3 regions of the Paenarthrobacter sp. NEAU-H11 genome follow, and region 1 is predicted to be linked to each of the others. Evidence: predicted binding sites of a transcription regulator. Region 1 holds the regulator's gene; each other region holds the start of a gene.
The links. Region 1 encodes Rex, which represses fermentation and respiration genes when NADH is low (regulators of the CRP and FNR family bind a similar motif). Its sites were predicted from a motif close to CTTGTGAANNNNTTCACAAG; they were not measured.
Positions count from the first base shown of each region.

Region 2: araB (ribulokinase) is a predicted target of Rex. The motif match lies at 2,386-2,405, and genes of this name have one in related genera.
Region 3: benA (benzoate 1,2-dioxygenase large subunit) is a predicted target of Rex. The motif match lies at 2,418-2,437, and genes of this name have one in related genera.

Region 1 is NZ_JBNZGA010000002.1:347,472-351,781, reverse strand. It holds gene ACQ3DC_RS04220 (30S ribosomal protein bS22) at 48-146, shown strand; gene ACQ3DC_RS04215 (HAD family hydrolase) at 214-1,032, opposite strand; gene ACQ3DC_RS04210 (glutaredoxin family protein) at 1,122-1,376, shown strand; gene ACQ3DC_RS04205 (redox-sensing transcriptional repressor Rex) at 1,481-2,185, shown strand; gene ACQ3DC_RS04200 (hypothetical protein) at 2,248-3,069, opposite strand; gene ACQ3DC_RS04195 (hypothetical protein) at 3,179-3,646, opposite strand; gene ACQ3DC_RS04190 (YceI family protein) at 3,759-4,307, opposite strand.
Region 2 is NZ_JBNZGA010000024.1:20,121-24,430, forward strand. It holds gene mmsA (multiple monosaccharide ABC transporter ATP-binding protein) at 1-1,047, opposite strand, end outside; gene chvE (multiple monosaccharide ABC transporter substrate-binding protein) at 1,153-2,280, opposite strand; gene araB (ribulokinase) at 2,546-4,306, shown strand; gene ACQ3DC_RS20340 (L-ribulose-5-phosphate 4-epimerase) at 4,303-4,310, shown strand, end outside.
Region 3 is NZ_JBNZGA010000020.1:36,333-40,642, forward strand. It holds gene ACQ3DC_RS19025 (benzoate/H(+) symporter BenE family transporter) at 1-1,207, opposite strand, end outside; gene catA (catechol 1,2-dioxygenase) at 1,317-2,201, opposite strand; gene benA (benzoate 1,2-dioxygenase large subunit) at 2,532-3,917, shown strand; gene benB (benzoate 1,2-dioxygenase small subunit) at 3,953-4,310, shown strand, end outside.

The DNA of each region.
Region 1 (4,310 bases):
ACCTTTTCCATCAGACAGGTACTGCATCTAGTTTGTGAGGAACTTTCGTGGGTTCAGTTATTAAGAAGCGTCGCAAGCGTATGGCCAAGAAGAAGCACCGCAAGTTGCTTCGCAAGACCCGTCACCAGCGCCGCAACAAGAAGTAGCAATACTTCGAACTGCGTGGAAATGCCCGCCGCCTTCCGAGGTGGCGGGCATTTCTGTTGGCGCTGCCTAGACGCGGGGGCCCCGGATGCGGGCGAACCCCTTCCAGAGACCGTAGACGGCGCCGCAGGCCGTTGCCGCTTTGAGCCCGAGCGTGGCTGCGCGGCGGCCTGCGCGGAAGTCGTAGACGGGCCAGTTGTTGTCCCGGGCGTGCCGGCGCAGGCGGGCGTCCGGGTTAATGGCCACGGGGTGGCCCACCAGGGTCAGCAGGGGGATGTCGTTGTAGGAGTCGCTGTAGGCCCAGCAGCGCATCAGGTCCAGCTCTTCGGCGTCGGCAATGGCCCGGACGGCAACGGCCTTGGCGGAGCCGTGCAGGATGTCCCCCACCAGCCGGCCCGTGTACATGCCGTCATGTATTTCGCCCACCGTTCCCAGGGCTCCGGTCAGTCCCAGCCGGGTGGAAATCACGGTGGCCACTTCGATGGGTGTGGCGGTCACCAGCCACACCCGGCGGCCAACCCGCAGGTGCTGCTCCGCCAAGGCCTTGGCGCCGGGCCAGATCCTCGAGGCGATCATCTCGTCGTAGACCTCTTCGCCCAAGGCCTTTACGTCGTCGACCGTGATCCCCGCGGCGAGGGTCAGGGCGGAGTCGCGCACCGCATGGACGTCGTCGATGTTCTCGCCGCGGGCCACGAACTTGAACTGCTTCCAGGCAAAGCCGGCAGCCTGGGTCATGGTGAAGGCGCCGCGCTGGTGCATCTTCCGTGCAACGTGGAAGAGGCTGGCGCCGCGCATCAGGGTGTTGTCCACATCGAAGAACGCCGCCTCGCCGGGCTGCGGCGCAGCAACCGGCTTGGTGACTACGGCGACGTATTTCTCGACGGGCATGCAGTTGAGTCTAGTCAATCCACTCTTCATTCCACTGCGGTGTCACGCCGGACGTCGCCGCGCCCGGGCAACGGGGATACCGTTAAGGCATGGCCTCACCGCGCGTCCTCCTCATCACCAAAGCAGACTGCCACCTTTGCGAAGACGCGCGCGACGCCGTCGGGCGGGTTACCGCGTCGCTGGGACTTGAGTGGGACGAGGAGTTGGTGGACCACCAGCCGGAACTCCGTGAACGCTATGCGGAAGAAATCCCCGTGGTGCTGGTGGACGGGGTGCAGCGCGATTTCTGGAAGATCGACGAAGCCCGCCTTGAACGCGTGCTCCGGCAGGCAATGGCGCAGTAGGGAGCAGCACCTTGTGATGATGCGGACATCGGCGTCACCTGCTTTGTTGGCAATGCTGATGGGGCTCTAGAGTGGTGTCACAACGCAATGCGAGGGAGGAGCTGGTGGCTTCGCTGGATTCAACTCCCCAGGCTGTCCCGGACCTGCCGGGAGCCACGGGCACGGCGGGTAAACAGATTCCGCCCGCTGCGGTGGCACGGCTGACCCTCTACCTGCGCGCCCTCAACACCCTGCTCTCCGAGGGGGTGGAGCGGGTCTCCTCAGAATCCCTCGCCGAGGCCTCGGGCGTCAGCTCCGCAACCCTGCGCAAAGACCTCTCCCACGTTGGTTCGTATGGAACCCGCGGTGTGGGCTACGAGGTGCAGTACTTGAGCCGGCACATCGCGGCCGCCCTGGGACTTACGCACGACTGGAAAGTGGCGATCGTGGGGGCCGGCAACCTGGGCAAGGCCCTGGCCCGGTACGGCGGCTTTGAATCCCGCGGCTTCGACGTAGTTGCCATTTTTGACGCGGACCAGATGGTGGTGGGCAACGAAGTGGGCTGGCTGCGGGTCAGCGACGTGGCCGACCTGGAAGCGGTGTTGCACCGGACCGGGGCCAACATGGTGGTGCTGGCACTGCCGGCCGCCGTGGCCCAGGATGTTTGCGACCGCGTGGTGGCGGCCGGCGTCCGCAGCGTCCTGAGTTTCGCCCCCGTGATGCTCCAGGTGCCGGAGGGGGTCAACCTCCGCAAGGTGGACATGGCAACGGAGCTGCAGATCCTGGCCTACCACGCACAGCGGGCGCAGGCCCCGGGCCAGACCGCCTAGGTTCCTTCGCGGTTCCGGCTGCTTTTTCGGGACCCACGCCCGCAGGGTGGTTGGTGCCTGGACTACCGGCCGTACGGGTTGCCCATGTTGCCGCCGTACGGATTGGCGAACGGCTGCTGCCGCCGGAAATACGGAGCGGCACCAGGCAGGTAGAGCAGCACAATGGCCGCGATCCCCAACAACGTGCCGATGGTCGCGAAACTGGGAGGGCCGAAGAGGCCCAGGACGGAAAGTGCCGCGAAGACGGTGCCCAGGATGCGTGCCCAGTTCTTGCCCTTGCGGACAAAGAATGCCACCAACAGGTACAGCGCCAGGCCGATGATGGTGAAAACCACCAGGGTGCCGGCGATGACACCCTTCATATCCTCGTACGTGACTCCGGCGCCGGTGCCCTGGACCTGGCTGTCGAAGACATCGCGGAACCGGGGATCATCCAGCGTGGTGAGGCCGGCAAGCGCGGAGGCAACGAAGATGGCGGCAGAGGCGATCAGCAACCAGAACGAAATGTTGACCAGCTGGGGAACGCCCGTGCTTCCGGACGGCTGCGGCTGCTCCGACGGGTATTGCGCGTAGGGTGACTGCCCGTACGGCTGCTGCCCGTAGCCCGGAGCCGCCGGCGGGTTCTGGCCGTACTGCGGCGCGTTTTGCCCGTACTGGGGTGCGCCGGACTGCTGGCCGTACTGCGGGGCGTTCTGCCCGTACTGGGGCGCGCCGGACTGCTGGCCGTACTGCGGGGCGCTCTGCCCGTACTGGGGTGCGTTCTGGCCGTACTGCGGGGCGCCGGACTGGGGTGCGTTCTGGCCGTAGCGGGGACCCTGCGTGCCAGGCTCGGAGCCGGACTCGGGATCGTTTGGAACGGGAGGCGGGACAGGGGGAGTACTCATGGGCGTTCCTTTTGCATGTCGGGTTCCAGGTAGGCTGCCGGGAATGGTCCTGTGCCCTACCCCCAGCATGGCTTAAGTCCACCGTACTCCGGGGCGGGCGGCTTGTGGGTCATTCGGAAGAGGTATTCCCGCGCCGTCCTGCTGCGGCAAAGAAGGCCTGCGAACGGGGCAGCCAGAGAAGGACAGTGGCGGCCAGGCTGATGAGGAAGGCAGCCCAGTTGCCAGCCTGGCCCACGCCCATGGCCCCGTTGGCGACGGCCAGGACCAGGGTGATGCCGGTGAGTGCCGTCAGGCCCAGCCGTGCCCGGTGCTTCCCCTCTTTCATGGCGAGGGCGAACACGATCTGGGCCGCCCCCACGCTGGCCGCCAGCAGCATGAGCAGCAGCACCTGGGTTGCGGCTCCCGGCGCAGCAGCGAAGAGCACCAGGGAGGCCAGCATGCCGAGGAGTCCCCCCAGCAGGCCCAGGATGCCGCCCAAGAACCAGATCCAGAACGAAACCTTGAGTTCGGTGGGAAGGGCCGCCACCGCGAAGATCCGGGCGAAACCGGTCCGGGGCGCGCTGGGAGAGTTGCTCATGGCCCTCACTGTAAACCCCTCCGGCGAGGGGGAGTGGAGTCGGGAGTTAAAAGGAGGCACCCCGGCACCGGACTGAGGACGTCCAGTGCCGGGGTGCCGGCGGGAAAGGCGATTACGCTGCGGGAGCGATGAAAGCCAGTTCCAGGTTGATGGCCACCTTGTCGCTCACCAGGACGCCGCCGGTCTCCAGGACAGCGTTCCAGGTCAGGCCGAAGTCCTTGCGGCTGATGGTGGTCTCAGCGGAAACGCCGGCGCGGGTGTTGCCGAACGGGTCCACGGCCACGCCGTTGAACTCGGTGTCCAGCGTGACGGGGCGGGTGACGCCCTTGATGGTCAGGTCCCCGGTCAGCTCGTAGCTGTTGCCCTTGGCCACCAGGCCGTTGGAGACGAAGGAGATCTCGGGGAACTTCTCCACGTCGAAGAAGTCCTCGCCCTTGACGTGGCCGTCGCGGTTGGCATCGCCGGAATCGAAGCTGGCCGTGTTGATGGTGGCGTTGATCTTCGCGCCGGCCACATCCTCAGGGAGGTCCAGGGTTGCTGCGGCTTCCTTGAACTGGCCGCGGACCTTGCTGATGCCCGCGTGGCGGACGGTGAAGCCGATCTCGCTGTGGGAGTTGTCCAGGGTCCAGGTGCCGGTGGTGACGTCTGCGGGAAGTGCCATGAT
Region 2 (4,310 bases), on a different contig from region 1:
GTCCTCGGTGGCGTACGCAATGCCGTGCCGGATGGCGTCAGAGACAGTTGAGGTGTTGATTTCCTCGCCGTACTTGTAGACCTTGCCTGACGTTGCGGTGCCGTAGGTACGGCCGAAGACGCTCATGGCGAGTTCCGTGCGTCCGGCGCCCATCAGCCCGGCAAGTCCCACCACTTCGCCCTTCCTGACATGCAGGTTGGCGTTGCGGACCACCATGCGGCTGTGGTCCTGGGGATGCCGGACGGACCAGTCTTCGATCCGGAGGACTTCTTCGCCGATGTTCGGCTCGCGGTCCGGGTACAGGCTCTCCAGGTCACGTCCCACCATGCCGCGGATAATCCGTTCCTGGGTGATCTGGCCCTCATCGAGCCGAAGGGTCTCGATGGTTTTGCCGTCCCGGATGATGGTGACGGCGTCGGCCACCTTGCGGATTTCATTGAGTTTGTGGCTGATGATGATGCTGGTGACCCCCTGGCCCTTCAAATGGAGGATCAGATCCAGCAAGTGGCCGGAATCCTCGTCGTTGAGGGCGGCCGTGGGCTCGTCCAGGATGAGCAGCTTCACTTCCTTGGACAGCGCCTTGGCGATTTCCACGAGCTGCTGCTTGCCCACGCTGATGTGCTGGACGGGAGTGACGGGGTTTTCGTCTAGGCCCACGCGGGCCAGCAGCTTTGCTGCCTCCAGGTTGGTCTTGCGCCAGTCCACCCATCCGTTGGTGGCTTGTTCGTTGCCGAGGTAGATGTTCTCGGCGATTGAGAGGTACGGGCTCAGCGCCAGTTCCTGGTGGATGATCACGATGCCCCGCTTCTCGCTGTCCGAGATGCTGGAGAAGTTGCAGGGTTCGTTTTCGAAGAGGATTTCCCCGTCGAAGGTGTTGTGCGGATAGACGCCGGACAACACTTTCATGAGCGTTGACTTGCCGGCGCCGTTCTCACCGCAGATGGCGTGCACCTCGCCACGGTTCACATCCAAGGTGACGTCCTGCAGCGCTTTCACGCCGGGGAACGTCTTGGTGATTCCTCGCATTTGAAGAATGGGTGTGTTCATCGTCAATTCCCACTGACTGGTCGAAGCTTCACCTTCCTGCTGCTGCAGGAAGGTGCGGGCGGGGCTGTGGCCGGATGCAGGTCCGGCCACAGCCCGGGACGCTGACTACTTGACGTCGGCGTCGGTGTAGTAACCCGAGTCGATCAGTTCCTTTTTGTAGTTGTCCTTGGTGATGATCACGGACTTCAGCAGGAAGGCCGGGACAACCTTGACCTTGTTGTCGTAGGTCTTGGTGTCGTTGGTCTCCGGTTCCTGGCCCTTGAGGACTGCATCAACCATCTTGACGGCCTGGGCGCCGAGCTGGCGGGTGTCCTTGAAGATGGTGGAGTACTGCTCGCCGGCGACGATGGACTTCACGGAGCCCTTTTCGGCGTCCTGGCCGGTGACTACCGGAAGGCTTCCCTTGGCGTAGCCGCCGGTGCTGGTGAGGGCGGAGATAATGCCGATGGACAGGCCGTCGTACGGGGAGAGGACGCCGTTCAGCTTGGTGCCCGAGCTGTAGGCGGAGGTGAGAATGTCTTCCATCCGCTTCTGTGCCACGGGTGCCTGCCAGCGAAGGATGGCGGCCTGCTCAAACTTGGCCTGGCCGCTGGGGACCTTCAGCGTGCCGGCATCCAGGTACGGCTTGAGGGTGTCCATGGCGCCGGTCCAGAAGAAGTTGGCGTTGTTGTCGTCCGGGCTTCCGGCGAAGAGTTCGACGTTGAAGGGGCCCTTGCCGTCCACCTTCTTGCCGCTGGCATCGACCAGGCCCAGGCCGGTCAGCAGCGACGTGGCCTGCTGGACGCCTACGGTGTAGTTGTCGAACGTGGTGTAGTAGTCCACGTTCGGAGTGCCGTTGATGAGACGGTCGTAGGCGATGACCTTGACGTTCTGCTCCTTGGCCTTGGCCAGGACGTCGGTCAGGGTGGTGCCGTCAATCGCAGCGATGATCAGGGCTTTGGCGCCCTTCGTCAGCATGTTCTCGATCTGCGAGACCTGGGTTGGGATGTCGTCGTTGGCGAACTGGAGGTCCGTCTTGTAGCCGAGGTCTTTCAGGGACTTCTCAACGTTGGCGCCGTCGGCAATCCATCGTTCGGATGTCTGGGTTGGCATCGAGATGCCAACCAGCGAGTCGCCGGGCTTCGCAGCGCCGCTGGATTCGGTGGCTCCGCCACGGGAGCCGCAACCGGTGGCTCCCACGGTCAGGGCGAGGACAAGGGCCACCGCGCCCATGAGTTTTTTGATTCTCACCATTTTCTCCTTCCGCGGCAGCATTGCCGCGAAGTGTTGTTGGGCCGGGAAGCAACGATGCTCCCGGCCCTGGCCACATGGTTGATGTGTCGGTTCAATATAGACTGATTTGTGAACGCTAACAAGAGCCTCCTGACGGAAACTCCGAAAACCTTTGACCTCATTGACTTCTTCTTTGTTAGCGTTCACACTTGCTGCAGCACTTAGCTCGACCCTGACCCTACAAAACCGGTAATGAGGCCTCTGCCTCCCGGATGGAGGCAACCCCATGCCAGCTGCGTTGTTCACTTCCAGCTCCGACGTCCACCCCGACCACTGCGTGATCGGGGTGGACTACGGAACCCTGTCAGGCCGTGCCGTGGTGGTGCGGGTCCGCGACGGCAAGGAGCTCGGCAGCGCCGTCCATGAGTATCCCCATGCAGTGGTGACCGGCTCCCTGCCCAAAGACGTGGCGGGCGACGACGGAGCACGGCTTCCCGGGGAATGGGCGCTTCAGGTGCCCAACGACTACAGGGACGTCCTGCGCATAGCCGTTCCCGCCGCGGTGGCCGCCGCGGGGATCGCCCCGGCCGCCGTCGTCGGTATTGCCACTGACTTCACCGCCTGCACCATGGTGCCCGTCAAGGCCGACGGCACGCCCCTGAACGAATTGCCGGGCTATGCCAACCGGCCGCATGCCTACGTGAAGCTCTGGCGCCACCACGCCGCCCAAGGGCAGGCCGACCGGATCAACCGGCTGGCCGCCGAACGGGGCGAAGAGTGGCTTCCGCGGTACGGGGGCCTGATCTCCTCCGAGTGGGAGTTCGCCAAAGGCCTGCAGCTGCTGGAAGAGGATCCGGAGGCCTACGGCGCCATGGACCACTGGGTGGAGGCGGCCGACTGGATCGTCTGGCAGCTGTGCGGCCGCTACGTCCGCAACGCCTGCACCGCCGGCTACAAGGGCATCTACCAGGACGGGCGGTATCCCTCGGCGGATTTCCTGGCCGCCCTGAACCCGGACTTCAAGGACTTTGTCAGTTCCAAGCTGGAGCACGCCATCGGGCGGCTGGGGGACGCCGCCGGCACCCTGACGGCGGAGGCGGCAGCCTGGACCGGGCTGCCGGAGGGCATCGCCGTGGCCGTGGGAAACGTTGACGCCCACGTCACGGTCCCTGCCGCCAAGGCAGTGGAAGCCGGCCAGCTGGTGGCCATCATGGGCACCTCCACCTGCCACGTCATGAACGGCAACGAACTGCGGGAAGTGCCGGGAATGTGCGGGGCAGTGGACGGCGGCATCGTGCCGGGCCTGTGGGGCTACGAGGCCGGGCAGTCCGGCGTGGGGGACATCTTCGGCTGGTTCACCAAGTACGGCGTCCCGCCCGAATACCACCAGGCTGCCAGGGACGGCGGGCTGGGGATCCATGAGTACCTCACCGAACTGGCGTCGCGGCAGGCCATCGGGGAGCACGGCCTGATCGCACTCGACTGGCACTCGGGCAACCGCTCGGTGCTGGTGGACCATGAGCTGTCCGGCATCGTGGTGGGCCAGACCCTCGCCACCAGGCCCGAGGACACCTACCGCGCCCTGCTGGAAGCCACGGCCTTCGGAACCCGCACCATCGTGGACGCCTTCCGCGACGCCGGGGTTCCGGTCAGGGAATTCATCGTGGCCGGCGGCCTGCTCAAGAACAGGCTCCTGATGCAGATCTACGCGGACGCCACCGGCCTTCAGCTGTCCACCATCGGCTCGGAGCAGGGTCCGGCCCTGGGATCCGCCATCCACGCCGCCGTCGCCGCCGGAGAATACGCTGACATCCGGGAAGCTGCCGCCGCCATGGGTTCCGAACCCGGTGAGGTCTACACGCCCATCCCGGAAAACGTGGCCGCTTACGAGGAACTCTTCCAGGAGTACAAGGCCCTGCACGACTACTTTGGCCGCGGCGGCAACGACGTGATGCACCGGCTCAAGGCCATCCAGCGCAAAGCTGCCCGGACCGCCCTGCCCGGTGCCGGCTCCGCCGCCGAAACGGCCGTGGAGGTGTCCGCATGAGTGC
Region 3 (4,310 bases), on a different contig from region 1:
TCACCAGCGCTCCCAGGGTGAAGGTGGTGGAGAAGGCGGTCACGAACGCCTGCTGGAGTGCCCGCAGCATCGCGATTCCGCCCAGGACCAGGACGAATTCCTTGGGCGTGGCCAGCATCAGCCGGGTCAGGGTGGGAGCCAGCGCCGCGCAGGCCAGTGCGAGGCAACCGTAGGTCACCGCTGCTGTGTACTGCCGTCCCTTAACTCCCGACGACGTCAACAGGGCGTTCGTAGGGCCCGTCACGCATGCTGATACCGCGCCTAAGCCGGCGTTCAGCAAGGAAAACGCGCCGGACACGATGGCGAAAGCGTTCACGGGCGGCCGGTGTCCTGCGGCCCGAAGCACGGCGATGCCCTGGCCGTTCTGGACGAACAACACCGTCAAGGCCAGGGGAACCACCAGTTCCAGCTGCGACGCCCACGTGAACACCGGAGGGGTGAAGGCCGGGACGGCCAGGAGCGGTCCCGGCTCCCCGGGAACATACTGCCCGCTGACCGCCACCGCCAGGCAACCGGCCACCAGCGTCCCCAGGACCGGGGGAAGGAATTTCCCCAGGGCCGGCACGGCGGTCAGGAGCAGGAAGGCGCCCACCATCGGGGCGGCGACGGCCGGATTGGCCTGGCTTGCGGAGATGATGTCCGTGCCGAAGCGGAGGAACACGGCGGCGACCATGGCCATGACGATCGGCATGGGGATCATCGCCATGATCCGACGGACCACTCCGGTGGCGCCCAGGGCCAGGACGAGCAGGCCGGCGGTGAAGAACGTGCCCACCACCTCCGCGAAGGAAAGATGGTGCAGCGACGGTCCGAGCAGAACCGTGCCTGGAATCGACCAGGCGAACCCCAGCGGCTGCCGGTACAGCAGCGACATGATCAGTGTCGCGGCTCCGCCGGAGAACAGGATGCCGAAAACCCACGAGGCGAGCTGTTCCTGGCTCAGCCCGCCTGCTGCCCCGACGGCGAGGGTGACGGCGATGGGCCCGGAGGCGGTGAAGACCAGGCCAATGGCACCGTTGGACACGTAGGTCGGCGCCACGTCCCGAAGGAAACGGCGTGGTCCGGCGGGGCGGCGTCCGGGCCGTTCCAGCAGCGGTTGCCGCGCGGGCGGCATCTCCGCGGCCGACAGTCCGGGAGCCGGCCCTCCAGTGACGGGTTCTGCTGCGGCTTCCGGCTGGGCCGCCGGGTCCTGGCGGAAAGTGGGCATCCTGGCTCCTGGCTGCGTGGTTGGAACAGGCAGGCGCCCCGAAGATGCAGCTCCGGGGCGCCATGTGGCCGGGTCCTGGCGCCCGGCCTCAGACAGTAGGGGCAAAGGCCTACTTGGTCTCGCCTTCCTTGGCGAGGACGTAGTTGTACACGGCGTCCTCTCCGGCCCCGCCGTCCGTGCGGGGTTTGGGGTCCAGCATCAGTTCAGGCTTGACGGCCGAGGCGATGTCGTCAGCGTTGTGCGGGTCGCCCGGGAAGTAGAGCTGCTGGGTGACGGGCTGGTAGCCGGGTGCCGATACCTTGATGTGGATGTGGGCCGGACGCCAGGCGTGCCAGCCGGCCGCCTCAATGAGCTGGCCGCAGGCGCCGTCCGTGGGGATCTGGTACGGCGCCGGACGCATGGTGTTGATTTCAAAACGGCCTTCGTCGTCGGCTTTGACCGTGGCCCGGAAGAGCCACTCCGGCAGGCCCGGGGCGTACTGCGAGTAGAAGCCGGCGGCGTCCGCGTGCCAGATCTCCACCTGTGCGCCCTGCAGGGCATTGCCGTTGGTGTCCGTGAACTGGCCGGTGAAACGCAGGGGGGTGCCCTCTTCGCCGTCGCGCATGAGGACGGTGGCCGGCGTCGCAAGCTCCGGCGATCCGGGCACGTAGTACGGGCCTTCAATGGTGCCCCTGGTGCCGGGGCGGTCCTGGGAGTTGACGTCCTCGACCGTGTGCTCCAGCCACACGTCAAGGAACAGCGGCCACTCACCGTCGGTACCCACCTTGATCAGCCAAGCCTTCAGCGCGTTGTACTCCTCGTAAGTGACCTGGTGCTCAACGACAATGTCGTTGGCGGCCTTGATGAGCGCGCCGGCCAGCAGGCTCACGCGCTCCTTGGGCACGCGCAGTTCCGAAAGCTTGCCGGAAGCGGCGAAGCGTTCGGTGGCCTTCGAGCCGGCTTCAACGGCTGTGCCCTCGTTCTCGTTCCGGATGTCCACTTGAGTCTCAGTCATGGCGGTCTCCACCTTCGTCTTTGAAATTGGGGCCCAGAAAGGTCTCCTGGACCCGCCGCAGGACGCCGGTGCAGGAGTGCCTGCCGTTCCGTGGCGTCGCGTGATGTCTGTCTCATCGTAGGTCCGAAGATAATGACGAAACAAATATTGATAATGCTGCTTTTTAGTCATGATCGATACATAAAGACACCCTTGGTCGACCCTAGGTGTTTGCCTGATGTGAGACCAGTCACGAGGGGGAAGAATTGCCTCTAACGTCCACCGCCGGCAACGACGCCAGCCCGGACCTCCCGCCCATCCGTCCAGCAATCTCCAATGAGGGAGCACGCCATGACCGAGAACCTGATCCATGCCCGCGAGGTCCTTGCCGACGCCGTGATCGACGACCGTGAGAACGGCATCATCCGGGCCAAGCGCGAAATCTTCACCGACCAGGAGATCTTCGAACTTGAGATGAAGCATATTTTTGAAGGCAACTGGGTGTACCTGGCCCACGAGTCCCAGATTCCCAACGTAGGCGATTACTTCACCACGTACATCGGCCGCACCCCGGTGATGATCACCCGGGACAAGGACGAGAAGCTCAACTGCATCGTCAACGCCTGTTCGCATCGCGGCGCCATGCTGTGCCGCCGCAAGACGGACAACCGCACCACCTTCACCTGCCCGTTCCACGGCTGGACGTTCAAGAACTCCGGCGAGCTGCTGAAGGTCAAGGATTCCCGGAACGCCGGCTACCCCGAGACCTTCAACAAGGAAGGCTCGCACGACCTCACCAAGGTGGCCCGCTTCGAGTCCTACCGCGGCTTCCTGTTCGGCTCGCTGAAGGCTGACGTGCTGCCGCTGGAGGAGCACCTGGGCGACGCCACCAAGGTCATCGATTCGATCGTTGACCAGTCACCCGAAGGGCTGGAGGTGCTGCGCGGTTCCTCCACCTACACCTACGACGGCAACTGGAAGGTCCAGGCCGAAAACGGCGCCGACGGCTACCACGTCACGGCCGTGCACTGGAACTACGCCGCCACCACGGCCCGCCGCAGCGCCGGTGACTCGGCCAACAAAACCAAGGCCATGGATGCCGGCAAGTGGGGCAAGGTCAAGGGCGGCTTCTACTCCTACGACCACGGGCACCTGCTGCTGTGGCAGGAGTGGACCAACCCCGAGGACCGTCCGCTCTGGGACCGCCGGGAGGAACTGGTCCAGAAGTACGGCGAGGAGATGGCCAACTTCATGATCAACATCTCGCGCAACCTGTGCCTGTACCCGAACGTCTACATCATGGACCAGTTCTCCTCGCAGATCCGCCACTTCCGGCCGATTTCCGCGGACCAGACCGAGGTGACGATCTACTGCATCGCACCCAAGGGCGAGTCCCAGGAGAACCGTTCCAAGCGCATCCGCCAGTACGAGGACTTCTTCAACGCCACCGGCATGGCCACCCCGGACGACCTGGAGGAATTCCGCTCCTGCAACAAGACCTACTGGGCCACCAGCGCCCCCTGGAACGACATGACCCGCGGCTCCACCCACGAGATCGCCGGCCCGGACGAGCAGGCCCAGGCCCTGGGCATGACCAAGGTCATCGCCTCCGGAGTGCGCACCGAAGATGAAGGGCTCTACCCCATCCAGCACGGGTACTGGAAGGAAGTCATGGACCGTGCCCTGGCGGAGGAAGAGGAGCGTTCCGCGCTGGCCTCCGTCCCCGCCTCCGCCTGACAGAGCCCACCGGAACCACAGAGAGCGCAGACACAATGACCAGCCTGACCCAAACCGCCCCGGTCCTCAAGGCCGCGGAGGACATTGCAATCCTCGAAACCGTCCGTGCCTTCCTTTACCGGGAAGCCCGCCTGCTGGACGACCGCCAGTTCGATGAGTGGCTCGAGTGCTACCACCCCGACTCCGAATTCTGGATGCCGGCCTGGGACGTGGATGACCAGCTGACGCAGGACCCGCAGAACGAGATCTCCCTGATCTACTACGACAACCGCGGCGGCATCGAGGACCGGGTGTTCCGGATCAAGACCGACAGGTCATCGGCCACCTCCCTCCCCGAGCCGCGCACGGGGCACAACATCACGGACGTTGAGGTTTTGGCGAACGACGGCGGCC